4 regions of the Glutamicibacter sp. NPDC087583 genome follow, and region 3 is predicted to be linked to each of the others. Evidence: riboswitches for the same ligand, from Rfam matches in the RefSeq annotation. Region 3 holds a riboswitch; each other region holds the start of a gene.
What was found. Region 3 has a riboswitch for S-adenosylmethionine ahead of ACIOU9_RS12860 (acyl-CoA dehydrogenase family protein). Riboswitches for the same ligand answer to the same signal wherever they lie in the genome.

Region 1 (7,640 bases), 160 kb from region 3:
GTCCCCGGGCACCATGAGCACGGGATCCTCCTGGACTCCGGCAATCTTGAAGTCAACGGCCATGAACTCGCTCCACGCGATCTCGGGTTCGTGCGTGCGGGATGCACGACCCTGCGCCTGAAGTCCGGGGACCAGCCGGTTCTGGCGCTGCTCATCGGCGGAGAGCCGCTGAAGGAAGACATCCTGATGTGGTGGAACTTCGTAGGCCGCACCCATGAGGAAGTCCTCGCGTTCCGCGCGCAATGGCAGGCCGAGATCGGGGCCGAGCCCGGGGATGCCTCCGAGGATCGCTTCGGGCCTTTCCCGCCTAATACTCCGGCAGCCTTGCCGGCTCCAGCACTTCCCACCGTTCGCCTGCGCCCGCGCGTGAACCCCGCCTAACCAATAAGGAACTCCCAATGAGCGACATCAAACCAGTATTCCTGCCCGAGCGCCAGCGCTTCGCCCTCGACGATGACGGCAAGATCATCGGAGCGGCGCACTACCGCGATTTTGATGGGGCCCAAGGCGTCGAGCGGATCTTCTTCCACACCACCGTGGATGAGGAATACGGCGGACAGGGCCTAGCCAGCGTCATGGTGAAATTCGCGCTGGAGAACACCATCGCCAGCGGTGCCAGGATCGTTCCGGTCTGCCCGTACGTGAAGGCCTACGTTGCCAAGCACACCGAGTATGCGCAGCATATCGTGGAACCGGACAAGGACCACCTGGGCATCCTGCCGCGCGGCTAAACCGGAGATCTCAGGGGTTCATCTTGAGGCCGCGTGCGGCCAGCTCGTCGCGGAGGATGCGGATGGCTTTCGGGCCGACGCCGTGCAGCGCGAGCAGCGCCGCGGTGCCGGCTTGCCCCGCCTGCTCGAGACTGGTGATGCCGGCCTGCTCGAAAGCCCTGGCGGCGGGGTTGCTCGTCTTGGGAAGCTCTGTGTCCATGATCCCAGCGTAGTCAGGCTGCTGGCTGCGCAACAGGTTTGGTGCGCGGCGAGATCGCGATCAGGACCAGAATCAGCAAGAGGCTGAAGCTGAAGACCGAGATGAACTCCATCCCGGTGGCGGCCATCGCGAAGATGACGCCACCGATGGCGGTGGTTCCGGCGTTGCCCAGGGAGTCGGCCACGGTCATTGCCGATGAGTTGAATCCCTGTTCATCCTTGGCAGACAGGGCCAGCATGTTCACGTTTTGCCGCGGGAAGATCATCCCCATGCCGAAGCCGCCCACGGCCCATCCGCAGACCAGCACGAGGACCGGCGGATGGAAGATCGCGGTGGCCAATGCGCTTGAAATCGCTACGCTGCCGGCGATCGCACCCACGGTGATGCAGGTGGAGGATTCCACCTTATCCCCCAGCTTTCCCTGCAGCCATGAACCCACCGACCAGCACAATGCCGAGGCCGTCAGGATCAGGCCCGCCCGGTCGGGACCCAGCTGGTAATCCTCGCGCAGCAGGTACGGCAGATAGACTTCCACGCCGAAGAAGGCCCCGGCCACGAAGATGCGGGTCATGATGGTGGACGGCAGCCCCTTGGCCAAGCTGAACGTGCCCTTGGGCAGCAACGGGCGAATTGCTGCAAGGGCTACCGCCAATGCCAAGACCAGTCCCAGAAGGGACCAGCTGCCCTGCGCATTGCCGAGCAAGTTCATGCAGATGACAGCCAGTCCAGCCAGGCCGGCCAGCATCAGCCGCTTCTTGGAAATCGGCCCCAGGTCCGGATTGCGCTGGGAGCTCAGCGACTTCAACGCCGGCACGATCCCGCAGAACGCGAGAACAACCAGCACCGCCACGCCGGAGAACACCCAGCGCCAACCGAGGTGCACGGCCATCAAGCCGGCCAGCCAGGGGCCGATCAGCGCCGGGACCACCCAGGCGGTAGCGAACAGGGCGAAGATCTTGGAATGCAGATGCGCAGGATACGCGCGGGCAATGAGCACGTAGATGGCGACGGTGATCGCGCCACCGCCAATTCCCTGCAAGATGCGCCCGGCAATCAGGACCTGCATGTTCTCGGCTGAACCGCAGATCAGCAGCCCAATGCAGAAAACGGCCACGGCGATGGACAGCGGGTGCTTGGGCCCCCACCGGTCGGTGACTTCTCCGGCGGCAACCATCCCCAGCATCCCGCTGGCGATTGGCGCGGCAAAGGCCAGGGCGAAGTAGCGTTCGCCCTCCAGCAGCTCGCTGACCAGTGGCATTACCGTGGTCACGGCCATGGATTCGAAAGCGACCAGGAAGACGAGCACGAACATGCCAAGGGTGGTGGCAAGATACTGCGGAGCATAGATCGTGGACTCGGCGCGCTCGGCTGATTGGCTGCTGCGGTTCAGGGGCATGCATCCATGATCTCAGGTTTCCCCTAGCCGCCGATCACGTGCAGGCTGAAGGCCGCCAGGAAGCCCGAGGTCACCAGCAACCCGGTGTAGTCGTGCTCCACCTTGTAGGCTTCCGGGATCATGGTGTCGGCGATCATCGTCAAGATGCCTCCGGCAGCGACCGCGGTGGCGAAGGCCAGCACTTCACCGGGCATGGATTCCAGCAGCAGCGCTCCGAGGAAGGCAGCGATGCCGCAGGAAATGGCTATCGATCCCCAGAGCAAAACGATCGAGGACCCCTTGCGCCCGGACGCTTTCATCTGTGCGGTACTCGCCAGTCCCTCGGGGACATTGGAGATGAATATGGCGATGAGCATCGCCGGATTAATGCTCGCGGTGGCGACCACGGAAAGTCCAAGGGCCACGGACTCGGGAATGCCGTCGATGAGTGCACCGACCGCGAGCGCGGTTCCCGATGACTCCTGCTCTCCTGCGCGCTGCGCCTGCCGCTTTGAGGTTCTCCAGGCCAGCAGCCGGTTCGCGCCGAAATACAAGGCAGCGCCCACGATCACGCCGCCCAGCGTCGCAACGAGGCCGCCGGTTTCATAGGCTTCGAGCACCAGCTCGAAGGCCAGTGCGCTGACCAGGACCCCGGCACCGAAGGCCATGATGGCGCTGACCCAGATCTTGGGGATCTTCAGCCACCAGGCCGCGCCGGATCCCAGCAACAGGGCCGAGCCGGCCACAGTGCCCCACAGCAAAGCCTGCATCGAAGCGAACATGGCACCCACTATAGCCAGCAATTCGCTGGCTTAGTAGGTGCCATATGAGTTCTGACTGGGACTAACCCTCGGTGGACATGTTGTTGAAGCGCGAGTAGTGGCCCTGGAAGGCCACGGTGATGGTCTTGGTCGGACCGGCACGGTGCTTTGCGATAATCACGTCAGCTTCGCCCGGACGGTTTTCCTTGTCGTAGACGTCATCACGGTGCAGCAAAATCACCATGTCGGCGTCCTGCTCAATCGAGCCCGATTCGCGCAGGTCCGAAACCATTGGCTTCTTGTCGGTACGCTGCTCGGAACCACGGTTCAGCTGCGACAGCGCAATCAACGGAACGTCGAGTTCCTTGGCGAGCAGCTTGAGGTTACGCGAGAACTCGGAAACTTCCTGCTGGCGCGATTCCACACGCTTGCCCGAGCTCATCAGCTGCAGGTAGTCCAGGATGATCATGCGCAGCTCATTGCGCTGCTTGAGGCGACGGCACTTGGCACGGATTTCCATCATGGACATGTTCGGCGAATCATCAATGAACAACGGGGCTTCGTTCAGCCGGCCCATGGTCGTGGCGATCTTGGTCCACTGTGCGTCTTCCACCGAGCCCTTGCGCAGATCCTGGAGCTGGATGGATGCTTCGGCCGAGAGCAGGCGCATCGCAATTTCATTGCGGCCCATTTCCAAGGAGAAGAACACGGTGGCCATATTGTGCTTGATGGCAGCAGAACGGGCGAAGTCCAGCGCGAAGGTTGACTTGCCCACCGCAGGACGGGCGGCGATGATGATCATCTGGCCGCCCTTCAGGCCCTGGGTCAGCTCGTCGAATTCATAGAATCCGGTGGGCACACCGGTAATGCCATCGCCCGCGTTGGCCGCGTTCTCGATTTCATCAACGGTGTCTTCGATGATGTCCGAAAGTCGCACGTAGTCTTCACTGCTGCGGTTCTCGGCCACCTTGTAGACCTCTGCCTGGGCTTCGTTGACGATTGCGTCAACTTCACCATCTGGCGAGTAGCCCATCTGGACAATACGCGTTCCAGCGTCAACCAATCGGCGCAGCACGGCGCGTTCGCGCACAATTTCTGCGTAGTACCCGGCGTTGGCTGCAGTTGGAACCTGCTGGATGAGATTGTGAAGGTAGGCGGCGCCACCAATGCGCGAGATTTCGCCGCGCTTGGTCAGCAAGTCGGCTACGGTGACCGCATCGGCTGGTTCGCCACGACCGTAGAGGTCGACAATCGCCTCGTAAATCGATTCGTGGGAGGGACGGTAGAAGTCGGTGCCGCGAATGGATTCAACGACGTCAGCAATGGCGTCCTTGGAGAGCATCATGCCACCGAGGACCGACATCTCGGCCTCGATATCCTGTGGCGGCTTGCGCCCTGCGTCGGAATCTCGTCCTTCGTAAACCGGCTCAGCACTCATTGCAGACACTTCCATCCCCTATTGACCCGCTGGGAAAAATTATCCTTGCCTCATGGCAACGCTTCATCGTGTCAGTCGATACGGACATTTGGATGTCAGGCGCCTGTGGATATTTCTCTCCCGAACCCAACACTAGGGCTGTTATTAACAGGCGTAAACCTCATTATCCACAGAATATGTGGATAACACTCCTCTACCTGTGGACTTCCCTGTTCACAGTCTGGGGAGAACTCTGTGGATTACCCCACTCTACGTATCATTAATATCTGTTGACTTGGTTGTTTGTATTCGCACACCTGTGGACAGAAACTTAATTCATTGAAGCTCACGCCAACCGACCCAAGGTTATCAACACCCTTAATCGCCCAGTTCCCGGGGTTTTTCAGCCTTTGTACACATTTGCCCACGTCTTGTCCACAGTTTTGTGGATAACCTTGTGGATACTGGTGAATTTACAAAACCCTAAGTCACCGTGGATTAAATTCGCCAGCAAGGCCGGATCTTCCAGTAGTCCACAATCGGCTAGGGTTTCTGCGTTCGGGGGCGGTGGATAACTTAATGTGTGCAACGACTCGGCGGGCGAACCTGGATCAGCGACTGGGCTGCCGGCGCACTCTCGCCACTTCGCGTCCGCGACGCGCGCCAGTGAAGACGCCATAAAGCGCCGGTTTCATTTGTGATGCGCAGCCTTTGCATGGCTCGGAAGCCCCATGCGAGGGTTGCCGGCAATTCTCTGCCGCTCTGGTCCAGCGTGCAGCGAGGATCCATGAGCTATCTGCGTGGTTCTGTTCGACGGCCCAGACGGGTGGCGGATATGGCGAGTTCAAGGTTTCTCGCGACAGATACTTTGATGACGAGGTTATCGCCAAATGCCTGGGGCAGCTGGCCCAAGAAGGCAGGCCATGAGATTGCCAGCCATCTTGCCACGTCTTCTGGGTGGCGTGAGAGAACGGGCATTGCCGGTGTCGAGGGCTGCGGGGAACGGCTCAACCCGCCTAACCGGAATTCAAAAAGCTCCGGCCAGATCGATGTTTTGATCTGGCCGGAGCTTTGGAAGATGCGAAGCGCTTATACGAGCTCAGGAATCGGCAGCGAATGGAACCGCGAATCATGGAAGATCTGTGGCGAGTGCTCGGAGGTGCGGTGCCCGTGGACTTCCATCAGGACTACCCAGTGATCCCCCGCTTCGACCTCGTTGTAGATCGAAGTCTCCAACCACAACGTTGAGTCGTTGACGAAGAGCGCGCCCTGATCCGAGGAATAGGTATCGATTCCGCGGAACCGGTCGCCATTTTTCGAGGCAATCTGAGCGCAGACACCATCATTGCGTTCGCTCAGCACCGAGACGCCAATGCGGCCAGCTTCGCGCAGCTTTGGCCAAGTGTTCGAGGACTTCTGCACGGCGAACATCACCAGTGCAGGTTCGAGGGAAACTCCCACGGTAAACGATGAAGCGACAAGTCCCGTCTTCACGCCATCCAGTTCTGCACAGAGGGCGGCTACCCCTGATGGATGCTGAGCGAAAACCTTGCGCAGGGTCAACGGGTCAAGTTCAAGATTCAATGACATGGCTCGATTCCTTTGGGTCTTGCCCACCGCGCAGTAGCCTGCAAGCATTGGCTTCTCGTTACTCGAAGCCGCTTGGGCTGAAGTTCCGCGCCGTGTGCGGTACTTGTTCCAGCACATTTTGCGTGGAACCGAATCCTCACCTGGAGCACCCCACTACCGTTGAGAGGGTTGCCGATCAGCAAGCCAGGGCTTATAGCTGATGCTCTTGATTCTGTTTAAAACGATATGGCTCATGACGAACAGCCGTCAAACATTTCACTTCGCAAATCGCAATATTCGACGCAATATTCGATCCAGGGCCCCACCAGAAGTCCTTGGGCAGCCTTTTATTCGCTATGCGCCGCGCTTCTTGAACCCCTCGGCCCCCATGATCGCAGCAGGCTTCCGCCGCCCTTGATTCGGCAGAACACTAACGCCTCCCCTGGGCTCGGGGCCCTGGCGCGAATCCCCTACCGCCCACCGTAATGAAACTTGGTTTCCCGGCATGACGCTGAGGTTCATGCCACTATTGGTCATGGAGTGCATTGAGTCACACTCCTGCTTATTGTTCTCCGTAACCATCGATGACGATTGAGGAATAGCCACACCATGGTAGAGATTCAGGCCAACCATTCAGAATTGACCCCACTGCGTTTCTTGGAACGCACAGTCGAGGCCTATCCGAAGAAGACCGCCGTCATCCATGGAACTCGCATCTTCTCCTATGAAGAATTCGAAGCACGGGTGCACCGCTTTGCCCAGGCGCTGAAGGCTCGCATTGAGCCGGGCGACCGCGTGGCCGTGCTGGCACCGAATACTCCCGAAATGCTCATGGCGCATTACGCCGTACCGCTGTCAGGCGCAGTCCTCGTTGCCCTGAACACCCGACTCTCGGCCCACGAGCTGCAATACATCATTGATCATTCTGCTGCCAAGCTGATGCTTGCCGACACAGAGCTGTTGGAGAACACGAAGACCCTGCGCCGCGAGAACCCAACGCTGGAGGCGCTCATCGAGATCACCGATGACCAGTACGCCGGAGAACGTCCGGACGTGCCCGTGGACGCCACCTTGGACGAGCTAATCGCACAAGCCTCGGATGAAAGACTTCCCTACGCCATCGCCGATGAGCGGGCTCCGATCACTCTCAATTACACGTCGGGCACCACCGGCAAGCCGAAGGGCGTGCTCTACTCGCACCGCGGCAGCTACCTGAACTCGTTGGGCGAAGCGCACCACCAGGGCTTCACGGCCAAGACCCGCTACTTGTGGACCCTGCCGATGTTCCACTGCAACGGCTGGTGCACTCCATGGGCCGTCACCGCAGCGGGAGGAACCCACCTGTGCCTGCGCGGCGTGCGCGAAGATTCCGTTTGGGATGCCATCGAGAATCTTGGAACCACCCACTTGTGCGGCGCTCCGACCGTCTGCTCCATCATCGCCGACTCCACCCGCGCCCACCAGCTCGATGCGCCACTGCGCATCACCACCGCAGGAGCTCCCCCGTCCCCGGCAATCATCTCCAAGCTGCAGAAGCTGGGCATCGAGGTAGTCCATGTATATGGCCTCACCGAGGTATACGGACCGT
Region 2 (7,640 bases), on a different contig from region 3:
ACGCCCACCGGAGTGACGCACAAGGTCAGTACATCTTCAATTTCCTGCCATTCGAGCACCACCACGCGCTCGGCTGGTTTATCCAATTCAAGTGTGCGACCCAGATCATCGGTCATAGATACCGGATCTGTGCTAGTGGCGGTGGTGTCATTCGCGCAACTTGCGGATGCGGCAGCGGGGCTCCGTTCGGCACCAGCGCTGCTAATGTCCGTGGTACCGCAAGCGGTGGCTGAGAACAACAGTGCTAGAGCGGCCGCTGAAGTGACTGCATTTCGAGCGAGTGTAGGCATAGGTTTTCCCTTGTAATTATATGTTTCGGTGGTAGAAAGAAAGTGGTCAGCTCATCCGGTGGCGGCTAACCGGTTCGATGCGCAACAATCCATTCTGCTTATCAGAGAGGACCTGCACAGGGATCTCATAGACCTCCGAGAGGTTATCTGCTGTGAGGACCTCAGCGGGAGTTCCTGAGACGTATACCCGGCCGTGTTTCATCAGCACCAGCCGATCAGCCAACGCGGCGGCTTGATTCAGGTCATGCAGGACGATGCCGATGGCTAGCCGATCTTGACGGGCCAGATCATGGACCAGATCTAGGGTCTCGACCTGATATCTCAAGTCGAGGTGATTGGTCGGCTCGTCGAGAAGCACCACATTGGTTTGCTGTGCCAAGCACACGGCCAACCAGACACGTTGAAGTTCTCCACCGGATAGTTCCCCAGCTGCCTTCCGGGACATCGAGGTAGTGCCAGTCAGTTCCATGGCCGAGGCAATCGCCGCATGATCCGCATCGGATAGCCCCGAGAAACCGCGCCGATATGGATGGCGACCGAAGGCGACGATATCTGCCACGGCTAACCCTTCCGGGGTGGCGTGGGACTGCGCGAAGAGCGTAACTTCGTGGGCGAATGTTCGTCCATTCAGCGTGCTAATTTCGCGGGCCTCCCCGTGAGAATTGGAGAGCGTGATCACCCCCGCGGCGCGCTCATGCAACCTTGCCATGGAACGGAGAAGTGTGGATTTCCCGCTGCCATTGGGTCCAATGAGTGCGGTGACTTCACCCGGGGATAAACGGATGGAAGCACCGTCCACTACAGTGCTTTTGCCGTAGCGCAGTACTACCTCGTGGGCGAGCATCGTTCCGGCTGCGGCGGATGCTGCTCCGGACGCCACGTCTAGCATGCGTAAGGAACGGATTGAATACGTCCGATTTGAATAGGTATTTTCACTTAGGTAAGTCTAAGTTAACTAATCGATGTCAGCAATCGATGATTTCTGACAGTGCATCCGGCTTTTCGGTCACCTATTCACATTTGCTAAGGCGAATGTGCCAGGTGTGGAGCCCAAGGTGCGTCGAAAAGCGTCGATAAAAGTACTCGGCTGCGCGTAGCCCAGCATTTCAGAGATGTCTTGGACGCCTTCACCGTTGGTGAGCAGCTCCAGGGCGCGATGAATTTTCACCGCTTGACGCCACTGGGCAAAGGATAAGCCGGTTGCTTCGCGGAAGACTCGCGTGATGGTTCGTGAGCTGATTCCAGCATCTACCGCCCATCGCTCGAGAGATCGGTTATCCGCAGGGTTGGCTAGTAAACGGTTGGCAATGCCATGGATACGAGGGTCATCGGGCAAGCGCAGCGCTAGCTGATGAGCTGATGGTTTGAGTACGTCGAAAACTACAGCCTCCGCACGCGCTCTGGCTTCTTGGCTCAGTTCCCGACTGGATAAATGGACCAGCAACGACTTAAGCAACGGTTTCATGTCGATCACTGTAGGGGTACTGAATGGGGTGGTGGTTCGTTCAGGGGAAAAGAACGCGCTGAAAAGTTCTACATTTGCGGTCAGGCGTCCACCGTGCAGCGCTCCGGACGGAATCCACAGACCATGACCCTCGGAGACCGTAAAAATCTGTCCTTCGATTCGAGCGGTGAGTGTCCCATCTTGGGTCCATAAGAGCTCATGGGCCAGGTGCGAATGAGGCTCCCACTCCGTAGAGACATCAATGGTGTGCGTTTCGCTCAGAATCACAAATGATGAGGTCGCATCGCTAGGCAAGGCAGTTGCTTGCACTAGAGCAGTACCTGGTTCACGGGACCAAGTACCAAGCCCGATGGTCGAGGTAGGAGGGGAAGTCATATTTGCAGTATAGAAAGTATTCGGCATGACATAGCAGGTTTCATGTTAGTTCTACCGAACCCCTTGAAGAACGGTTCAATAATCGCGTGCCAAAATTCTACGGATCGGCTACTAAACCAAATACATTTCACCCCCAACTGGTTCAATCAGGAATCTAGGCTGCGTTCGGTTACCCACAGAAGGCTATTCCAGTGTGTAGTACTCAAGCATGTCATCACGTTTTTCCAGTCTGAATCCTCGACTGGTGAGCAGTCGGGTTGAAGCAGTGTTAGCCGGAGCTACGCGGGCACTGAATTTCGTAATTCCGTATATCTTGGGAATTGAAATCAGGGTGCTATCGAGCACGGCTCCACCAACTCCTCGCCCCCATTGATCTGGAGATACCCAGTAACCGATTTCCACGCAACTTTCCTGCCGGGTGCAAAACACGAGGCCCACTGCTGCATTTGCTTCAGTAGCTAGGAACCATCGAGAGCCCCCCACAGTGTCGAGTGGTTCATGTTGGAGGGATTGCTTAACGCAGGCGTTGATGGTTTGCCGGTCCCATGGCTCCCCATACCCAATAAAACGAGCTACACGTTCATCCGAGGCCATGCTGGCAAAGAATTCGGTGTCTGCGCTGCGAAATGGACGCAGGGTAATTGATTGTGAGCGCGACATCCAAAGCCTTTCGATGTCGTAAATTTAAAAAACTCTTAAATGCATTAAACAGTACTAGACGTACCTATGGCGCTCTTATTTCAAATAGAGGTCAATGAGCGCTCAGAATCCCGCGCCGACCGCGCCGAGCGTCCCATAGCGGAAACCGAAGAACACGGCCCAGTGAAACGGTCCACAACGAGAACCTGCGCAAAGAACTGTTGAAGGTGAAACGGGAGAACGGCTTCATAAAAGTTGTCGGTGCCTATCGCGCCTCGAACAGTAAGGAGTAAGCGCGGTCTTAGACTTCATCGAAGCCCACATAGGCGAGTATCCAGTGAACTGGATGGGCAGGAAACCCAGAATTCCAGGGGCAGTCACTACCGATGTCTGAACGCCTGCCAAGAGCTGAGCGAAGCCTAAGTCCTGCGAGCACACCGCACGAAACTGCTCCAGGACGAGTGTGAGGCGTCCAACCAGGTCGCCGGTGGCGGACAATTAGTGGATTTGATCCGCAAAAACCATGAGGAAGACATCTCGACATCCACGGTGATGTCGCTCATGAAAGAGCTGAGAATCCGGGCCAGGCGGATGAGCGCCTTCAAAACCACGACCGTGCGTGAGCGCCAATCCCGGACGGTGCGTATAGAAAACCATAGGGTCGACAATCTCGGCATGCCTGACTTCCGCTCCTCGCGGCTTGCGGCGAAACTGTTAGGCGATATTGCCTGCCTGCGCGCCGGTGAAGGCTGGTTGTATTTGGCGACGGTGATCGATTTGAATTCGCGACAGATCGTGGGCTGGTCAATGGGTAAGAACATGTAAACGTAGTTGGCCATTGACTCGAGGGGGCTTGCTGCGTCGCAGGCGTTCATCCAGTTTGGTAGTGTGTTCCATTCAGACCGAGGCCCCAATGTACCTCGGCGCGTTCCAGAGGTGGTGTGCTGCGCACAGGGTGCGGTAGTCGACGGGACGCGCCGGGGTGTCCCTGGGATAATTCCGTCGCCGAGTCAGCCTTCTGGACGACCAAGAAGGAAATGTTCCACCACAGGTTCTTCAGCAGCAGGGTGGCTGCGTGTGCCGCAGTGAAGGAGTGCATCGCGGTTTGGTACAACCGGAAGCGCCCGTATACGGCAAATGGCGGAGTTAGCCCCAGGCGGTTCTGGACTCATATCAGGAAAGGGATCCTCTAGCTTTGACGGCTTGAGGAAATGTACAAAAAGATCAAAGTTCGTGTCCCAAAAACTTGACCAGCTCAGGCGCAATGCTATTGCGAGATGCTGGAATGTTCTCGGGCCAGGGGAATTGAGTTTTCATATAGCAGTGCGGGCGGGATTTTTCTTCTTTCGTTCGCGCTCGTAGCGAATCGAAATCGATTCTCTCTGCCTGTTTTAGGGTTTGGGTCGTTTGGCCTTGCGTTGCAGTGCTGTGGTTTGCAGATTTTTCGATCTGTGATTGAACGCGTCGAGCACTTCGGGGCCACACCCACGGCATGCCGTGGGCCAATTGCGTCGACCATGGTTCGTTAGAGGTCTTGTTCTTCCTTCGGAATGCTCCGTGCAAAAGTTCAGCGTCGTTGACCAAACCGGCCGATTCCGGGGAATTGCCGCAGAAAAATGGGTGCATGCAACGCAATGTTGCATGCACCCATTTCCTGGAATCTTGGACTCCCTAGGCAAGTACCTGGCGCTTGGAAGAAATCACGCCGGTGTTGAATCCAGCCAGGCGCAGGCCGCCGTGGAAGCGCGCGTGCTCGATCTTCACGCAGCGGTCCATGACCACATTCATGCCCGCGGCCTCGGCGCGCTGGGCCACTTCCTCGTGCCAGGATCCCAGCTGCAGCCACAGTGTTTTCGCGCCTACGGCCAGAGCCTCGTCCAACACGGTAGGCAGGTCATCGTGCTTGCGGAAGACCTCCACCAGATCCGGGGTTTCCGGCAGATCGGCCAGCGACTTGTACACCGGCTGGCCCAGGATCTCATCGAGTACCGGGTTGATGAAGTACACCTTGTACTTGGAGGAGGAGAGCAGGTAGGTAGCCACGAAATAGCTGGCGCGCGATGGCTTGTTCGAGGCGCCGACAATGGCGATGGACTTGGTGTCGCGCAGGATCTCCAGGCGCTGTGCGGCTCCCGGGCCTTCCCAAGTGGTTTCAACGGCAGCCATTAGATTGCTCCCTTCGAAGCGGTTGGCAATGCGCAGGCGGAACCGTCATAGGCCGGTGCCTCGAACCCTGCGGCGGAACCGGCAATCACTTCCTGCGAAGCGGCCAGCGCCTGGTCCAGATCCCAGAGAATATCCTCGACATCTTCCAGCCCTACCGACAGTCGGATCAAATCTTCTGGCACGCCCGCGGAGACCAGCTGCTCGGCGCTCAGCTGCTGGTGGGTGGTGGAGGCCGGGTGCAGCACCAGGGTGCGGGCATCGCCGATGTTGGCCAGGTGGCTGGCCAGCTGCAGGGCCTCGATGAACTTCGAGCCGGCTTCGCGCCCGCCCTTGACCCCGAAGCTGAAGACCGAGCCGACGCCCATGGGCAGCAGCTCCTTGGCCTGCGCGTGCTGCGGGTGGGACTCCAGGCCCGCGTAGTTCACGTAGGTCACGCGCTCATCGGCCTGCAACCAGGCCGCGACCTGCTTCGCATTGGACAGGTGGTTGTCCATGCGCTGCGGCAAGGTCTCCAGGCCCTGGAGCAGCTGGAATGCGGACTGGGCCGGCAGGGCCGGTCCGAAGTCGCGCAGCTGCTCGCTGCGCAGCTTGGTCAGGAAGCCGTACTCGCCGAAGTTGTCCCACCAGGAGACGTTGCCGTAGCTGGCTACCGGTTCGGTCATGGTGGGGAACTTGCCGTTGCCCCAGTTGAACTTGCCCGACTCGATGACCACGCCGCCCAGGGTGGTGCCGTGCCCGCCGATGAACTTGGTAGCCGAGTGGATCACGATGTCCGCGCCGTGCTCGATAGGGCGCAGGATGTACGGGGGAGTGAGCGTCGAATCGACCACCAGCGGGAGATTGTGGCGGTGCGCCACCTCGGCCAGGCCCTTCAGGTCAGCGATGTCGCCGGACGGGTTGGCCACAACTTCGGTGTAGACGGCCTTGGTGTTCTCCTGGATCGCCGCTTCGAAGTCGGCGGGATCATTGGAGTCGATGAAAGTGGTGTTGATGCCGAAGCGGCGCAGCGAGACATCCAGCTGGGTGATGGTGCCGCCATAGAGCTTGGAGGATGCCACGATGTGGTCGCCTGCCTGGGCCAAGGCCGCGAAGGTGACGAATTCCGCGGCCATGCCCGAGCCGGTGGCTACCGCTCCGATGCCGCCTTCCAGCGAAGCCATGCGCTCTTCGAAAGCCGCCACGGTCGGGTTGCCGATACGCGAGTAGATGTTGCCGTACTTTTGCAGGGCAAAGAGGTTGGCCGCATCGTCAGCGTCCTTGAAAACGAACGAAGTGGTCTGGTAGATCGGCACTGCGCGTGAGCCGTGCTCGGCATCGGGGGTGCCTCCGGCATGCAATGCGCGGGTGCGGAAACCAAACTTGTGATCTGCCATGGTGGCTTACGACTCCTTGTCGACTGGGGTTTCGCGTGCACCGCAGGGCGGGCCGCGATCGAGGCAGGAATCCCGGAATCAATGTCGCTTCCTGCCGTGGTCCAACGGGTAAGCGGCTGCATCGTTTCTGGCGGTAGCACCGTATCCACCGGATGTGGCAGGTTGCTGCGGCGTCATCGAACCAGATCTCTCAGCCGCTCGGGATGGTGTAATAATCTTCGCAACATGACCGTTCGTGACCCAACTATGAGTCGTAACGTTGCGTATTGGAGCTGATATCGGAGATTCTTCGATACCTGTTGCCCCGGTTAGGCTGGATTCATGGATACTTCTCTGGCATTGGTTCGACACGGGCAGACAGACTGGAACCTTGCAGGACGCTTGCAGGGACGAACCGATATTCCGTTGAACGATACCGGGCGCGAACAGGCTCGCGAGGTCGGACGCAGGCTCATCGGCCAGAATTGGTCGCTGGTACTTGCTTCACCCTTGGAACGTGCCCAGGAAACTGCCGCGCTGATTGCCCAGCAGATCGGGGCTGAGACGGGGAACGCTGTTCCGGAACTCATTGAACGCGGCTTCGGCCCGCTGGAAGGCCGGATCATGGCCGAGGTCAGCGAAGCGGAATCGGCTGCTGCCAAGGACCTGCGTGAGCCGCGTGCCCAGATCTTGAGCCGTGCAGTGCCAGCGCTGCTGGACTTGGCCAGCAGGCATGCCGGGCGCAAGGTCATGATTGTCAGCCATGGGGCCACCATGCGCACCATCCGCGACGCATTGGCCGGAACCACGGATCCCCAAGGCGTGGAAAATGGCGAAATGCTCCACTTGGACTTGATCCGCCTTGAGCAGATCGCCAGCGAATTGGATCTGGTGGCATTCTAGGAATCCATGGGGTCTCTGCGAGAAGTAAATTTTTTTTCGTTCACGCCTCACAAAATGGTCTCCTCGTACGTTTACATGGTGAGAAGCCATGAAGGCGCAAGAATTCCAGGAGAGCCATGCAAGCACCGTTCGAGCGGATAGTCCAGGACTATGGACTGAACGTCCTGCGCGTTTGCCGTGCCCTGCTTGATGAGCATCGCGCGCAAGACGCCTGGTCCGAAACGTTCCTTGCCGCGCTCAAGGCGTACCCGCAACTGCCGGAGGACGCCAATGTCCTGGCATGGCTAGTGCGTATTGCCCGGAACAAAGCCATTGACGAGTTGCGCAGGAACAAGCCGGAAATCCTCATCGGCCAAGACGTGGACAGCCTGGCCCCATCAGCCCAACGGCCGGATCTGCAGTTGGAAAACCTGCAGCTGTGGCATGAGGTGAACCAGCTTCCTGGCACGC
Region 3 (7,640 bases):
TCCCTCCACTGGCCAGCTGCTGACCGAGACGACGGCTGCCACCGCAGCGGACGTCGACCGCGCAGTAGCTGCCGCCCGTGCAGCGTTCGAGTCCGGGCCCTGGGCAGAAATGACCCCGGCAGCACGCCAGCGGGCGCTGCACCGCTTCGCTGACGCATTGGAAGCGAACCTCGATGAATTGGCTACCCTGGAGTCCCTGAACTGCGGGAAGCCCTTCAACGTCGCCCGCTTTGGCGAGCTGCCCGCGGGCATCGAAACCTTGCGCTACTTCGCCGGCTGGGCCACCAAGCTCAACGGCGAAACCCGCGAGATTTCCCTGCCAGGAACCTGGCACGCCTATACCCAGCGCCAAGCCTTGGGCGTGGCCGCACTGATCGTGCCATGGAATGTCCCCTTCACCATTGCGCTGTCCAAGGTGGCTCCGGCGCTGGCGTCCGGTTGCACCGTCGTGCTCAAGCCCGCGGAGCTGACCCCGCTGACCGCCGTGCGCATGGCGCAGATTGCGCTTGAAGCAGGCATCCCGGCCGGTGTGCTGAACGTTGTCCAGGGTTTGGGGCCGGTGGCCGGCCAAGCGCTCGCCGACCATCCGGATGTCGACAAGCTCTCCTTCACCGGATCCACCGCGGTAGGCAAGAAGCTGCTGGCGTCGGCAGCGGGCAATCTCAAGCGGCTGAGCCTTGAGCTGGGCGGCAAATCCCCGGTGGTGATCTATCCCGACGCGGATCTGGACAAGGCCATTCCGGCCGCGGCCATGAGCATCTTCGGCAACTCCGGCCAGGTCTGCGCGGCAGGGTCGCGACTGTATGTCCACGAAGACATCGCAGACCAGGTCATCGAAGGCATCGCCGGATTCGCGAAGAGCCTCAAGCTGGGCGCTGGCCTGGCAGACGGAACCCAGCTGGGCCCGCTGATCTCCCAGGTGCAGCGCGAGCGCGTGCTGGGGTACATCGAGGCGGGCATCGCTGATGGCGCGGAACTCGTTGCCGGTGGCTTGGCCGAAGGCGGAGAAGGATTCTTCGTGCAGCCGACCGTGCTGAAAAATGTCAGTCCGGACATGTCCATCGCCAAGGATGAGATCTTCGGGCCGGTGCTCTCGGTCAGCACCTTCGGCGACGAGGATTCGCTGGCTGAGGTGCTGCGCCGGGCCAACGACACCGACTACGGCCTCAATTCGGTGATCTTCACCCAGGACATTTCCCGCGCGTTGACCTTCGCCAAGAAAATCCAGGCCGGCAACGTCAGGGTGAATACCGGTGCCGGCATGGATGCGAACATGCCGTTCGGCGGATTCAAGCAGTCGGGGTGGGGCGCCGAAAATGGCCGTGAAGGCATCGAGGCCTACACCTCGCTGAAGTCGGTCACCGTCAAGCTCGACTAGCGGCAATGTTCTATTCCGGGACTGCTTTGCGCAGTCCCGGGCCGTTAGGATGAGCTCATGAGCGAAAAGGAGCAACCCCGGCTGGCTAGCGCGTTGGCGCAGAAAGTCGTCGACACGATTGCGCCGACCATCAACCGCAATGTGAACATCATGAATGCTCACGGAGTCATCATTGCTTCTACGGATGCTGCGCGTATCGGTACCCACCACGACGGCAGCGCAGAGGCGATCCGACGCAACGGCATCATCCGTGTCAGCCAGGCCGACGGCTCGGCCGGAACCCAGCCCGGGGTCAATGTGCCACTGGTGCTGAACGACCAGCTCTGCGGCGTTGTGGGCGTGACCGGAGCTCCCCACGAGGTGGAACCGCTGGCCGGCCTGATTGCACTGACCGTTCAATTGCTCTTTGCCCAGGAACGCGAGCACTCTCGCAGCGCGCGGCGCGAGACCGAAGCCCGCGACATTATTTCTGCGTTGATCGCCGGTCGCGTTGCGCCTGAAGTGATCGACCGCTCGCTCGCAGCGCATGGTTTGCGCGGGCCGAAATGCATTGAAGCTTGGCTGCCCCGAAGCGTGGGGGATCCGTCGCTCGAAGAGCCGGCGAAGGATCATCACCGCACGTCATGGGTTAGCCTTTCCGGCGCGTACTGGAGGCTTTGCGCTGCCAGCGAGCCAGCTTTCGCTCCCGAGCGCATGGACCAGGAACGTTTCCTGGTCTCCGCGCCTGTCGAAAAGGCCGAGGATCTCATGGCCGAAACCGAAGTGCTGCGCGTATTGGTGGGCTATCCGGCACTCGTGCCATCCCACACACGGCGCCGCATGTGGAGCCGGGAAATTGCTGTGGCTATCGCCCGCACCCCAGCCCGCAGCCTGGAACATGCAGCTGCTCCAGCGATGCAGCTCAATGAGGAACAAGCCAGAACCCTGCTGGTCGTTGCGACAGCTGCTTCGATGAGCCAAGCGGCCACGGATCTGCATATTCACCGCAATACCTTGGTGCAAAGACTTGAGCGGATAAGCCAGGTCAGCGGCGTCGATATTCGGCGGTCCAGCGAATCCCTGAAACTCCAGCATGCCATCTACGCGAGAGTGGCCTTGGGCCAGCTGCATGTTTTCTAGGCCCTGGAAACGAGGGGAGCTGGCGCCGGGGCTGGGAAGGGTGGGATGTTTGCACACATTGGCTCTTTCGAACCCAGGCAAATATGGTCGTGTGCCCATAGGTATTCGGGGTCACTTTTCCTAGTATTGGCAGGATGATCGATCTTTGCGCCCGAAACCGGGGTGGCACGGTGGCATCTAGCCCAACGGGCAAAGCCTTGAGCGGCTTTGCCGACAGGGCTGGTCCACCCGTTGAGCCATTGCGGGCTGGACGCAGAGAACTACCGATATTGGCAAAGGAGCCAACCCGCCGTGTACGAACTGCTTGTTCTGCTGATCCTTGTTGTGGCCATCGTGATGGTCACAGCACGCCTGAAGATCAGCCCATTTCTCGCCCTCGTTGGCGCCGCTATCCTGGCGGCCTTCGCCTACCGGATTCCGCTGGCCGACGTGGCTTCGACGGTCACCACGGCCTTTGGCAGCACCATGGGAAATATCGGACTGGTGATCCTGTTCGGAACAATGATCGGTGTCATCCTGGAGAAATCCGGCGCCGCGATCTCCATGGCAGATGCGCTGATCAAGGTCCTCGGTACCCGGTTCCCCAACCTGACGCTATCGATTATCGGCTACATCGTTTCCATTCCGGTCTTCTGCGACTCGGGATACGTGGTGCTCAACTCGCTGCGCAAAGCCATCACCCTGCGTACCGGGGTCTCTGGGCTGGCAACTTCCATCGCCCTGATGACCGGCCTGTACGCGACCCACACCATGGTGCCTCCAACTCCGGGCCCGCTGGCCGCAGCCGAAAGCATCGGCGTTGCCGATAACCTGGGCTTGATCATCGCTGTCGGATTGCCCGTTGCGGCCATCTCGGCACTTGCCGGCTTGGCCTACGCCAGCCGCTTCAACAAGTCCCAATGGACCCCGTTGCCAAGCGACGACCACAATGACATCTCCGAACTCGACTATGAGCAGCTGCGTGCAAGCTTCGGAAAATTGCCCAGCCCGGCGCTGGCCTTCATGCCGATCCTGGTTCCGCTGGTGCTGATCTGTGCCGCATCCATTGCGAAGCTGCCCTCGCACCCGATTGGCGAAGGCGCTGCCTTGGAAATCCTTTCCTTCCTGGGGACGCCGGTTATTGCGCTGATCTTCGGCTTGATCTCATCGACTTTTCTTTTGAGCGGTGGCAGCAAGCTGGCGGTCTTCAATGAGCAGATGAACGAAGCTGTACGCACCGCTGCTCCGATCTTGCTGATCACCGGTGCCGGCGCCGGCTTCGGCGCGGTCCTGGCCGCGTCGGATCTGACCACGATTCTTTCGGATTCACTCAGCGGACTGGGCTTGGGCCTGGCTGTGCCATTCCTGATCGCCGCTGCACTGAAGTCCGCCCAGGGCTCGTCCACCGTCTCAATGGTGACCACTTCCGCGCTGGTCGCTCCGATGCTCGGCTCCCTGGGCTTGGGTTCGGAGCTGGGCATGGTGCTATCCGTATTGGCAGTAGGCGCCGGTGCGATGGTTGTCTCGCACGCCAACGACTCCTACTTCTGGGTCGTCTCGCAGCTCAGCCGCATTCCGGTGATCACCGCCTACAAGACCCTGAGCGTGGCTACCGCCATCCAGGGCACCGCGGGGTTCCTGACTGTACTGGTCCTGGGAGCCGTACTGCTTTAGCAGCACGCCTTCCAAGAAAGCAACGGATCGCGCCATCGGCAGATGGCGCGATCCGTTGCTTTAAGCAGTGCTGGATTAGCCCAGGCCTGCCGCCGGGAAGCTCCGCGCGGCCTTATTCGCTGTGGCAGTCGAGATCACCAGCAACGCGATGGCGGCCAGGTAGCCGGTTCCGGTCGCGGCGAAGGCGAAACCGAATTGGCCCAGCAGGCAGAGAACTGCTGCGCTGGCCAATGCCGCCCAACCGGCCCAGGAAGCCGCGGCAAGCAGGGGCGCAGCCTGCTGATGCCCGGCGAGCCAGGCCCCATCGCTGGCCAAGGTGTGGCGCGTCTTGATGCCGATCGCCGCATTGCGAGCGAGCTTCCGGTCCCGTGCCATCGGGGCGAGGAACGCTGCGACCAGCGTTATGCTCAGCAACCCGAACATGAAGGCAATCACGCCTGCTGGATCCACTTGCCGCCTCTTCTGCCGATTGATCTTGAATGGCCATTCTATGCGGTCGCATGGAAGTGCCCTGATCCACGCTGTGTTCCCAATCGATGCCTGCGGGAACGCTCTTGAGATCCAGTTCCGGCATGCCAATTGCGTCATGCGAAGGTCATATGACGTCTTATCCGCCCGTTTTCCGGCAGGGCGAAGGCGCGAAGATGACGTATTTTGTCCTGCTGTTCCTCCGCATGACAGCGCCCTTCCCGAGGACCTGCCAGTAATGCTTGACTCGGAGCACAACCCATCCAGAGCGGCTGAGAGACCTGGCTCCGAGATGCCGCAGCAAGCCTGCACTCCGCAGGTAGTGCTAACGCCAGGTTCGATGGATCCGCAGATTTTCTGCATCCTTCGGAATCCATAGCCCAAGAGGAGAACGAAGATGACTGTACTGGATACCCAATTGCCGCGCGTGCCCTACACCGGCACTGCTGATGAAGCTGAACTGGCTCATTGGCGCGACGTCGCCCAGCAAGTAGCTGACAAGCTGGCGGCTGACGCGCTCGAACGCGACCGAAAGAACGCCCAGCCTTTCGCCGAAGTGCAGCTGCTGCGCGAAGCCGGGTTGCTCAATCTCTTGGTGCCTGCAGAATTCGGCGGAGCCGGAGCCCATTGGGAAACGGCTTTCGAAGCGGTCCGCATACTGGCCGCAGCTGATGGCTCCATCTCGCAGTTGCTGGCTTACCACTACATCAACCAGTCCGGCATTGCGTTCTACGCCCCAGCAGAAGCGCAAGGGGCATGGTGGCAGCGCACCGTGGAAGGTGGCTGGCTCTGGGGCGATTCGGTGAATCCAGTTGATCCGGATTTGACGCTGAGCGCCGAAGGGGACGGCTACCGACTGAATGGAGCCAAGCGATTCTCCACGGGTTCCGGTGTTGGCGAGGTCATCGTCATCAACGCGCTGGTCCAGGGCGGAGAATACGACGGGCAGATTCTCGCGTTGGTTCTGCCACGCGATATCGATGGCTTGGAAATCGTTGACGACTGGGACTACCTGGGACAGCGGCTGAGCGCGTCGAATTCCTTGAAGTTCCACAACGTGCGGCTCGAAGCAGGGGACTTGCTGGGATTCGTCACCGATGAACCGGTCTCCACCCTGCTTACCCCCGGTATCCAGTTGGCCTTCGCCAACTTCTACCTGGGCATCGCCCAGGGAGCACTGGAGCGCGGCAAGCAGATCTTGCTGGGCCGCAAGAACGCCTGGCTGTTCTCGCAGGCAGAGACCTACTCGCAGGACCCGATCTTCCAGCGCACCGTCGGAGAGCTCAAAGCCCGCACCGCAGCAGTGGCGGCGCTGACCGAGAAGCTGGGCCGGAAATTCGATGCCCTGCTCTCGAAGGCCGGGGAAGTCACCCAGCCCGAACGAGCGGCGTTGGCCGTGGAAATTGCTGAAGCCAAGGTGGTCTCCACTGAGGTGGGAGTGGAGGTGGCGAACCGGATCTTCGAGGTGACCGGTTCATCTTCGACTGCGAACTCGGTGGGCCTGGACCTGTACTGGCGCAATGTGCGCACCCATTCGCTGCACGACCCAGTGGACTACAAGAAGATCGAGGTCGGCGCCTACTTCCTGCGCGGAGAGTCCCAGCCGCTCTCGCTGTACACCTAAGAAAACTTCTCCCGGATTGGACTGAACGATGACTGTACTTGCAACTGGCAATCGACTCGCAGGCCTCAAAAACCGCTTCGCACCGCTCTTCGCGCGCATTGCGCAGGGCGCAGCCGAACGCGACCGCACCGGCGAATTGCCCTACCAGCAGGTCGCGGACCTGGCCGCTGCCGGCTTTGGTGCGGTTCGGGTCCCGGAATCGCACGGGGGTGCCGGTGCTACGCTGCCCGAACTCTTCGAGCTCTTCGTGGATCTCGCGGCGGCGGATTCCAATATTGCCCAAGCGCTGCGCGCGCACTTCGCCTTCGTCGAGGACCGTCTGGTTGCGGCCCCCGGTCCGGGGCGCGACAAGTGGCTGGCCCGCTTCGTGGCGGGAGAACTGGTGGGCAACTCCTGGACCGAGGTCGGCACCGTCAAGGTCGGGGACGTGATCACCAAGGTCACCCCGGACGGCGAGGGAGGATTCAAGATCAACGGCACCAAGTACTACTCCACCGGCTCGATCTTCGCCGACTGGCTGGATACCTACGCAGAGCGCACCGACACCGGAAAGCGCGTGATCGCCGCAGTCAACCGCCACCAGCCCGGCGTCGAGCTGGCCGATGACTGGGATGGCTTCGGCCAGCGCACCACGGGTACCGGCACCTCCACCTTCACCGATGCGATTGTCGCCGAAGAAGACCTCATCGACTTCGATACGCGTTTCAAGTACCAGACAGCTTTCTACCAGCAGGTGCTGCTCGCTGTTCTGGCCGGCTCCGCCAAAGCAGCCGAGCGCGACTTCGCCGCCGAGCTGAAGGCGCGCAAGCGGACCTTCAGCCATGCCGCGGCCAATCTGGCGGCCGAAGACCCGCAGCTGCTGCAGGTGATCGGCGAGGTCTCCGCGGCGGCCTTCGCTGCCGCGGCAACGGTGGAACGAGTGTCGACGGCATTGCAGGGAGCCTATGAAACTGCGCAGGCGCTGCACACCGGCGAGGTGACCGGGGAAGAGGACGAAGCAGCCAACGATGCGGCAGAGCAGGCCAGCGCCCAGGCGCAGGTGGTGCTCACGCCATTGGTCCTCAACGCAATCACCCACGCTTTCGATGCGCTGGCCGCCAGCGCCACGAGCGTTACCAAGAACCTGGACCGGCACTGGCGCAATGCCCGTACCGCCGGCAACCACAACCCCTGGGTGTTCAAGGCGAGGTTGATTGGCGACCTGGCGGTCAATGGCACCGAGCTTCCGCGCGTGTGGGCGATTGGTGCATCAAAGTAGATTCCTTGGTCTTGCGAGCCCAGCATCCTTTGCCGGTGCTGGGCTCAAGGCCGTCGGCCCGGGGCAATTGATCGACCATCGTTCCAGTCGCCTGACGGATAGCTGCCGGCCTTGGCCCTAGCGCACCTGGGTAACCGTGC
Region 4 (7,640 bases), on a different contig from region 3:
GTCCGGGTTGGCGAACAGCAGGTTGTAGCTGGTGGCCGCCTGCGTCAGGTACCCGCCGGTGGTGTGAACCAAGCCCTTCGGCTGGCCGGTGGTTCCCGAAGTGTACATGATGAACAGCGGTGTTTCCGCATCGAATGCCTGCGCGTGGTGCTCGGTGGACTGGGTATCAACCACCTCATGCCACCAGATGTCGCGGCCTTCGGTCCACGGGATTTCGTCGCCGGTGCGGCGGATAACCAGGACCTTTTCGATTTCGTTCTCGCCGGCAACGGCCGCATCGGCGTTGCCTTTGACCGGAACCGAAGTGCCACGGCGGAACTGGCCGTCGGTGGTGACCAGGACCTTTGCCTTGGTGTCCTCCACACGGAACCTCAGCGCTTCGGCGGAGAACCCGCCGAAGACCAGCGAGTGGATGGCGCCGATGCGGGCGCAAGCCAAGGTGATGACAATTGTTTCAATGAGCACCGGCAGGTAAATGACCACGCGGTCGCCCTTCACCACACCCAGGGATTCCAAGGCGTTGGCTGCCTGGGAGACCCGCTCCTGCAAATTCTTGTAGGTGACGGCTACCCGGTCACCGGGCTCGCCTTCGAAATACAGTGCGACCTTCTGGCCGCGTCCCGCAGCTACATGGCGGTCGGCGCAGTTCACTGCGGCGTTCAGCTTGCCGCCGAGGTACCAAGAAATTTCCGGTCCGCGCTTGGCATCCGGATCGGCCGGAATGATGCGGCTGGTGGTGTGCCACGGGGTGTCCCAATCCAAGAGGTTCGCCGCTTCGTCCCAGAATTCCTGGCGTGCTGCCTCTGAAACTTGAGTTGAGGTTGTTGCCAATTCGGTGGTCATCGCAAACTTTCTTTGGTGAGGGGTAGTTTTGTCAGCGGGTACTAGCTGGTCCGGTTTCAGGTCCAGCGCTTGATAGCCCAGCGTTCTGCTATCGACAGCAGGGCATCGGTGATCTTTCCAAAGACGGCCAGCAGCACGATGGTCATGATTAGGCGGTCCAATCGGCCGTTGTTCTGCGAGTCGGTGAGCAAGAAGCCAAGGCCCATTGACGCGCCGAGGAGTTCGGCTGCGACCAGGAAGAGCCAAGCTTGGGCTAGTGCCAAACGCAGTCCGGAGAAGATCGAAGGGACCACTGCGGGCAGCTGGACGGTGCGCAGCAGCTTCAATCCCTTCAACCCGAAGGCGCGGGCTGCTTCGACCAGGTGGGCATCGACATGGCGCAACGCCAAGGCGACGGTGGTAAAGACCGGGAAGAAGGCACCAATGATCACGAGTGTGACCTTGGAATCTTCACCCATTTTCATCCAGAGCACCAGCAGCGGAACCCAAGCCAAGGAAGGGACTGCACGCAGGGCGCTGATGCTCAGTCCCAGAAATGCATCTGCCAATTTGGACAGCCCGACAAGCGCACCCAGCGCCAAGCCCAGCAATGATCCGAAGGCGAAACCGAGAAGAACACGCTGAGTGGAGATGCCGATGTGCTTTCCGAGTTCGCCATCCTGGAAGAGCTCAATGGCAGCAGAAACCACTGAACCCGGAGTTGGCAGTGTCCACGGAGCAACGATTCCGGTAACGGTGACAAATTGCCACACAGCCAGGGTGGTCAGCGGCAAGACCAGCGCAAGCAGCCATTTCGGGGCACGCAGGATCGTTGCGGCCATGCTGGCCTTCTGCTTGGCAGGTGTTTGGCTTCCGCGGGTTCCAGCCACGTTAGTGGGACTCATGGCTGGTTACTCTCCGGAGATCTTTGTTGCGTCTGCCTTGACGGCAAACTGGTCATCGATGAGGGTTTCCAGAGCTTCATCAACGGATTCCTGCTCCGAGACATCGCCGCTAGCGACCAGCGTGGGAGCAATCTTGCTCAGGACTCCAGTGAATTTGGCGTCGGGAACTGCCGGAACGTCCAGATTGGAGCGTTCCTCAATGACGGTGGCAGCAACTCCTGGTTCGAGCCCTGCTACGTCGGCCAGGATTTCTGCGGTTTCCTCGGGATTGTCAGCTGCCCAGCCACGAGCCTTTTCGTAGGCATCGACAACGAGCTGGGCGAGTTCGGGGCTCTGATCAATGAAGTCTTCGCGAGCGTTCAGCGCACCGTAGGTGTTGAAATCCAAGTTCCGGTAAACCAGTTGCGCGCCGTCTTTTTCGGCAGCGGCCATGATCGGATCCAAACCGCTCCAGGCATCAACCGAGCCGTTGGCCAGGGCGGTACGTCCATCGGCATGCTGGAGGTTCTGCAGCTTGATGTCAGCTTCACTCAAGCCCGCGGATTCCAGCGCCTGCAGCAGGAAGAAGTATGGGTCGGTGCCCTTTGTAGCGGCCACGGTCTTGCCAGCGAGATCTTCAACGGACTCGATTTTCGAGTCCTTATCCACTACCAGGGCCGCCCATTCCGGCTGCGAATACAGTGCGATGGTCTTGATGGGTGCACCGTTAGAACGGTTCAGGAGCGCAGCGGAACCGGCTGTGGAACCAACATCGATTGCGTCGGCGCGAAGAGCTTCATTGGCCTTGTTGGAACCTGCGGACTGGATCCATTCGACATTTACGCCCTGCTCCTTGGCGGCTGCTTCCAACCATCCCTTTTCCTTGAGTACCAGGCTCAGCGGGTTGTAAGTGGCAAAGTCGATGGACAGGGTCTGACCATCCGAGGAGGCTGTAGCGTTTTCGCCAGCACAGCCGGTCAGGGCAACTGCGCCAACGATCAAGGCGGCGGCGGACAATGCAGTGCGGCGGGTGAGACGGTTCAAAAGCATGGAGAATCCTAGAATTGTGCGTGCAAGCGGTGTAGGTGAAAAGGCAAAGGGGACGAATGGTTCGGGACCCACGGCGTGGCCGGGACTAATGGTTGGTTGGGTCGACGCCGAGCAGGCGCAATAGGTGCAGGCGATCTGCAACGAACTTTTCATCGGTATGCCGGCGTGGATGCCCAGCTGAGATGGACAGATCTTCGATGACGCCCGCTGCACTATGCCCAGCGCCTCGCCCCAGAACAATCACGCGGTCAGCCAGAGTCAACGCCTCGTCCACATCATGGGTCACCATGAGAACGGTGGTGGGGAACGATGCGTGAATCGAGAGCAGCAGATCCTGCATCTTCAAGCGTGTCAGCGCATCGAGGGCGCCAAAGGGTTCATCAAGAAGCAATACACCCGGGCGCCGAGCCAGCGCGCGAGCCAGCGAAACCCGCTGCGCCATGCCTCCGGAGATCTCGCGTGGGCGCAAGCTGGCTGCATGGCTCAGACCGGTCAGCTCGATCAACTCCTCGATCAGCGCGTTGCCGGAGCGCTTATCGGTTTCCGGTGCCAGGCCCAGTGCAATGTTCTGGCGAACCGAGCGCCATGGCAGCAGCCGGGGCTCCTGGAAAGCAACGGCGCATAACTCGTTGATGCCGGTGACCTCGCGGGTGCCGGTGCGGATGGTGCCGGTGGTGGGGTGGTCCAAGCCCGATACTGAACGCAGCAGCGTGGATTTTCCGCAACCGCTGGCTCCAAGAATGGCCACGACTTGACCTGCTGGAATTTGCAGGTTGATATCGGCCAGGACGGTGCGGTTTTCCATCTTGGTGGTGAAGGTCCGCGACACGTTGCTGAACTGCACGTCCAGGGCGCTTGAAGCTGAGACAACGGGAGCTGCCTCGGGCGCTGCAAAGGAAAGAGTCATGTTCATCTCCATCGGTCCTGGCGGTAGCACCGGCCTGCAGAGCAAAACTCCAAAGGTGGTTGCTGCGGCGTCAACGAGCCAGATCTCTCGGCCGCTCGGGATGGTTACGTGTCCATTACAACGAGTCGAACGATTTGAACGCAAATCTCGCGTAATATGAAAAAATCTTCGACAACTACGTCACATTGCCCAGAAATTTCGTTATTTATTTTATTGCAGGCCGGTTTGCTCGACATTAAGCAAAACTTTGCAACTCATCTTCGGCAGGACACGGAATAGGCTGTGAAATTTGAAGATGGGCACTGCCGGCACTGGGACGAAATGTGACTTCGCGGGTTGGAATCACCGGTTTATTACCGTTACAAATGAATTACGACCCATCCAGAGCGGCTGAGAGATCTGGCTCCACGACGCCGCAGCAACCACCCCAATAGCGGGACGGTGCTACCGCCAGGACCGATGGAAAGAATTGAGAACCCTGATGCCTATTGGTGAATCGCACAATGCCCTCGGACTGGACTTCAACCAGCTCAGTGACCCTTCGCAGGCCACCGCAATGGACCTGGACAAGTTTGAAGAACAGTTGCCGACTAGGCAATTGCTGAAAATCACCCCCGGACCAAGTGCGGATGAGCAATACGACCGGCTGGCCGAAATCTTCCGTCCCGTTTTTGCGCAGATCGCTGCAACCGCCAAGGACCGCGACTTGAACCGCGTGCTTCCTTTCGAGCAGGTAGGCCTGCTGAATCGCGAGCGGTTCGGTGCGTTGCGCCTTTCCGTTGCCGACGGGGGCTATGGTGCACGGCTGGTGGATGTCTTCCGCTTGCTCATCGAGCTTTCCGAGGCGGACTCCCACGTAGGCCAGCTGTGGCGCGCGCATATCGCATTCGTTGAGAATGTCTTGGTGCTGGACGACGAAGAACTGCGCAAGAAGTGGGTCGCTCGCATCGCTGCCGGGCAGATTATCGGCAACGCCTACACCGAACGCGGTGGCAACGCCCTGGGCACCTTGAACACCAAGGCCAGCGTCTTGGATGGACGCTGGGTGATCGACGGTGAAAAGTACTACTGCACCGGCACCATTTTTGCCGACTGGACCACCGTTGCGGTGGCCCACCCGGAGCTCGCCGGCCGCCAGATCGCCGTGGTCTCCACCCAGCGCAGCGGCGTCAAGATCCTCGACGACTGGGATGGGTTCGGCCAGGGCCTCACCGGAACCGGCACCACCGAATTCCACCAGGTCCCGGTGGATTGCTTCATGCCGCAGCAGACCAATGACTCCGAAGCGGCGATCTTCCAGCTGGTGCTCATGGCCGTGCAGGCGGGCATCGCCCGCGCCGCACTGAACGACCTGCGTCACGCGGTGCAGGCGCGCACCCGCATCTTCACCACTGGAACCGGGGTGCCGGTATACCAGGAACCCCAGGTCCTCCAGCTGGTGGGCGAAGTTTCCGCGGAGTCCTTCGCTGCCGACTCCGTGGTGATCGGCGCAGTCCTTGAAGTTGAAGCCGCCTTGGGCGATCCGGGACTGAACGACGAGGAACGCTACGCAGTATGCGAGCTGGCCGCCAACCGCGCGCAAACCGTGGTGCAGCCACTGGCCATCGGCGTGACCAGCAAGCTCTTCGACGCACTGGGCGCCTCTTCCACCAGAAGCGGCTGCAACCTGGACCGGCACTGGCGCAATGCGCGCACCATCGCCACGCATAACCCGGCGATCTACAAGGCGCGCATCGTCGGGGACTACGAGATCAATGGGGTCCAGCCGCAACGGCTGTCCGTCACCGGCGAGGATTCGACCCAGCGGGCCTGAGGGCCTGCGACGCACACCAGCAACTTTCCACGATTACCAACCTATGGGGGCAAAGCCATGAGCGAGAACAAGCGCGAGATCCTATTCAACGCATTCGACATGAACTGCGTGGTGCACCAGTCGCCGGGCCTGTGGCGCCATCCGCAGGACAAGGCCTCGACCTACAACACCCTGGGCTACTGGACCCACCTGGCCAAGGTGCTGGAAAAGGGGAAGTTCGACGGGCTGTTCCTTGCCGACGTGCTGGGCACCTACGACGTGTACAAGGGCACCAACGTGACCCCGCTGGGCTCCGGCGCGCAGGCGCCGGTCAACGACCCGATGATGCTGGTTTCCGCCATGGCCGCTGTGACCGAGAACCTCGGCTTCGGCGTCACCGCAGGTACCGCCTATGAGCACCCGTACGCTTTCGCCCGCCGCTTGGCCACCCTGGACCACCTGACCAACGGCCGCGTGGGCTGGAATGTCGTCACCGGCTACCTGCCATCGGCGGCCCGCAATATGGGCCAGGAAGACCAGATGGAGCACGACGAGCGCTACAACCACGCCGATGAGTACCTCGAGGTGGTCTACAAGCTGCTCGAAGGCTCGTGGGAAGACGACGCGGTGCAGAACAACAAGGCCACCGGCGTCTACACCGACCCGGCCAAGGTGCACCCGATCGAGCACGAAGGCAAGTACTTCAAGGTTCCGGGCATCGCCATCACCGAGCCGTCCACCCAGCGCACCCCGGTGATCTACCAGGCCGGCGCCTCCAAGCGCGGCACCGAGTTCGCCGCGTCGAACGCCGAAGCGATCTTCGTCAATTGCCCCACCCGCGACCTGCTGAAGGAAGCGGTCAGCAAGATCCGTGACGCTGCCGAGGCCGCCGGGCGTGGCCGCTACGACATCAAGGTCTTCGCCATGCAGACCATCATTACCGCCGAAACCACCGAACTTGCCCAGGCGAAGTTCCAGGACTACAGCTCCTACGTGGATATCGAGGGATCGCTCGCACTGCTGTCGGGCTGGACCGGCATCGACATGTCCGTCTACGGCCCCGACGATGTCATCGGCGACGACGTGAAGTCCAACGCCATCCAGTCCTCGGTGGAAACCTTCAAGAAGGCCAGCGGCGATACCGGCAAGCCGTGGACCATCCGCCAGCTGGCCGAATGGATCGGCGTGGGCGGATTCGGCCCGGTCTCCGTCGGTTCCGGCGCCGAGGTAGCCGAGAAGCTCATCGACTGGGTGGAGTACACCGACGTGGACGGCTTCAACCTCGCCTATGCCGTCACACCGGGCACCTTCGAGGACATCGTCGAGTACGTGGTTCCCGAGCTGCAGGCGCGCGGGGTCTACAAGACCGAATACACCGAGGGCTCGCTGCGCCACAAGATGTTCGGCGAGGGAGACCGCGTGAAGGACACCCACCGCGCAGCCCAGTACAAGATCGCCAACCGGATGGCTGCGCAGGCCTAGGCGCATAGCCTGATAGCGCAGCAAATGGCGGCCCCGGCAACTTCGGAAGAAGTCGCCGGGGCCGCCATCTGCCTGCGGGCCTATTCGGTTGGCTTCAGCACCATGGCTGAACCGCCGCCGCGCCTCGTGGGCTCGGCCGCTGCGGTGAGCGTGCCATCGGCAGCGATTTCCACCGCTTCAACCGCTCCGATTTCCGCCTGCGGAGTGAAGGAATCGCCAGCTGGCGTGAGCTTGTGGCCGAAGGCTTCGAGCGCGGAACCGTGGGCTTCGATAAACTCCGGTTCCGCGGTGACAGCGGCCGTATTGCGCTGGGAAGCACGCGGAGCGGCGATGGCTTCGCTGATGCTCATGCCCAGGTCGATGCGGTTCACCAGGGTCTGCAGAACCGTGGTGATGATGGTTGAACCGCCGGGGGAACCGATGGCCAGCACCGGATCGCCGTCCTGCAAGACAATGGTTGGAGCCATCGAGGAACGTGGGCGCTTGCCAGGTTCAATGCGGTTCGGATCCTGCGGGTCGTACACCGTGGAGAAATCGGTCAGCTCGTTGTTCAGCAAGAATCCGCGATCGGGAACCACCATGCCCGAGCCACCGGTCTGTTCGATGGTCAAAGTGTAGGAAACGGCATTGCCCCAACGATCCACGACCGACAAATGGGTGGTGGAGATGTTTTCCGTATCCTGCTCTTCTACCGGTTCGCTGG

Region 1: it holds a riboswitch for S-adenosylmethionine, as region 3 does, so the genes downstream of both, ACIOU9_RS12135 (flavin reductase family protein) here and ACIOU9_RS12860 (acyl-CoA dehydrogenase family protein) in region 3, are expected to answer to the same signal.
Region 2: it holds a riboswitch for S-adenosylmethionine, as region 3 does, so the genes downstream of both, ACIOU9_RS15615 (O-acetylhomoserine aminocarboxypropyltransferase/cysteine synthase family protein) here and ACIOU9_RS12860 (acyl-CoA dehydrogenase family protein) in region 3, are expected to answer to the same signal.
Region 4: it holds a riboswitch for S-adenosylmethionine, as region 3 does, so the genes downstream of both, ACIOU9_RS15665 (ABC transporter ATP-binding protein) here and ACIOU9_RS12860 (acyl-CoA dehydrogenase family protein) in region 3, are expected to answer to the same signal.

Annotation. Positions count from the first base shown of each region.
Region 1 covers NZ_JBIUWY010000004.1:133,772-141,411, reverse strand. Annotated here, with positions in the region: gene ACIOU9_RS12165 (pirin family protein) at 1-381, shown strand, start outside; gene ACIOU9_RS12160 (GNAT family N-acetyltransferase) at 399-731, shown strand; gene ACIOU9_RS12155 (hypothetical protein) at 742-930, opposite strand; gene ACIOU9_RS12150 (MFS transporter) at 944-2,326, opposite strand; gene ACIOU9_RS12145 (ZIP family metal transporter) at 2,350-3,087, opposite strand; gene dnaB (replicative DNA helicase) at 3,149-4,504, opposite strand; gene ACIOU9_RS12135 (flavin reductase family protein) at 5,573-6,073, opposite strand; SAM riboswitch class IV at 6,168-6,284, opposite strand; gene ACIOU9_RS12130 (long-chain-fatty-acid--CoA ligase) at 6,662-7,640, shown strand, end outside.
Region 2 covers NZ_JBIUWY010000007.1:79,095-86,734, forward strand. Annotated here, with positions in the region: gene ACIOU9_RS15585 (ABC transporter substrate-binding protein) at 1-86, opposite strand, end outside; gene ACIOU9_RS15590 (ABC transporter ATP-binding protein) at 337-1,179, opposite strand; gene ACIOU9_RS15595 (AraC family transcriptional regulator) at 1,297-2,130, opposite strand; gene ACIOU9_RS15600 (GNAT family N-acetyltransferase) at 2,314-2,790, opposite strand; partial or broken gene ACIOU9_RS15605 (IS3 family transposase) at 2,902-3,976, shown strand; gene ACIOU9_RS15610 (CoA-binding protein) at 4,441-4,935, opposite strand; gene ACIOU9_RS15615 (O-acetylhomoserine aminocarboxypropyltransferase/cysteine synthase family protein) at 4,935-6,308, opposite strand; SAM riboswitch class I at 6,424-6,518, opposite strand; gene ACIOU9_RS15620 (histidine phosphatase family protein) at 6,630-7,190, shown strand; gene ACIOU9_RS15625 (RNA polymerase sigma factor) at 7,307-7,640, shown strand, end outside.
Region 3 covers NZ_JBIUWY010000004.1:292,279-299,918, forward strand. Annotated here, with positions in the region: gene ACIOU9_RS12840 (aldehyde dehydrogenase family protein) at 1-1,378, shown strand, start outside; gene ACIOU9_RS12845 (CdaR family transcriptional regulator) at 1,436-2,497, shown strand; gene ACIOU9_RS12850 (GntP family permease) at 2,789-4,150, shown strand; gene ACIOU9_RS12855 (SdpI family protein) at 4,226-4,600, opposite strand; SAM riboswitch class I at 4,875-4,965, shown strand; gene ACIOU9_RS12860 (acyl-CoA dehydrogenase family protein) at 5,016-6,242, shown strand; gene ACIOU9_RS12865 (acyl-CoA dehydrogenase family protein) at 6,271-7,500, shown strand; gene ACIOU9_RS12870 (MBL fold metallo-hydrolase) at 7,618-7,640, opposite strand, start outside.
Region 4 covers NZ_JBIUWY010000007.1:94,075-101,714, forward strand. Annotated here, with positions in the region: gene acs (acetate--CoA ligase) at 1-843, opposite strand, end outside; gene ACIOU9_RS15655 (ABC transporter permease) at 900-1,664, opposite strand; gene ACIOU9_RS15660 (aliphatic sulfonate ABC transporter substrate-binding protein) at 1,734-2,756, opposite strand; gene ACIOU9_RS15665 (ABC transporter ATP-binding protein) at 2,842-3,663, opposite strand; SAM riboswitch class I at 3,669-3,770, opposite strand; SAM riboswitch class I at 4,038-4,129, shown strand; gene ACIOU9_RS15670 (acyl-CoA dehydrogenase) at 4,145-5,476, shown strand; gene ACIOU9_RS15675 (LLM class flavin-dependent oxidoreductase) at 5,534-6,937, shown strand; gene ggt (gamma-glutamyltransferase) at 7,018-7,640, opposite strand, start outside.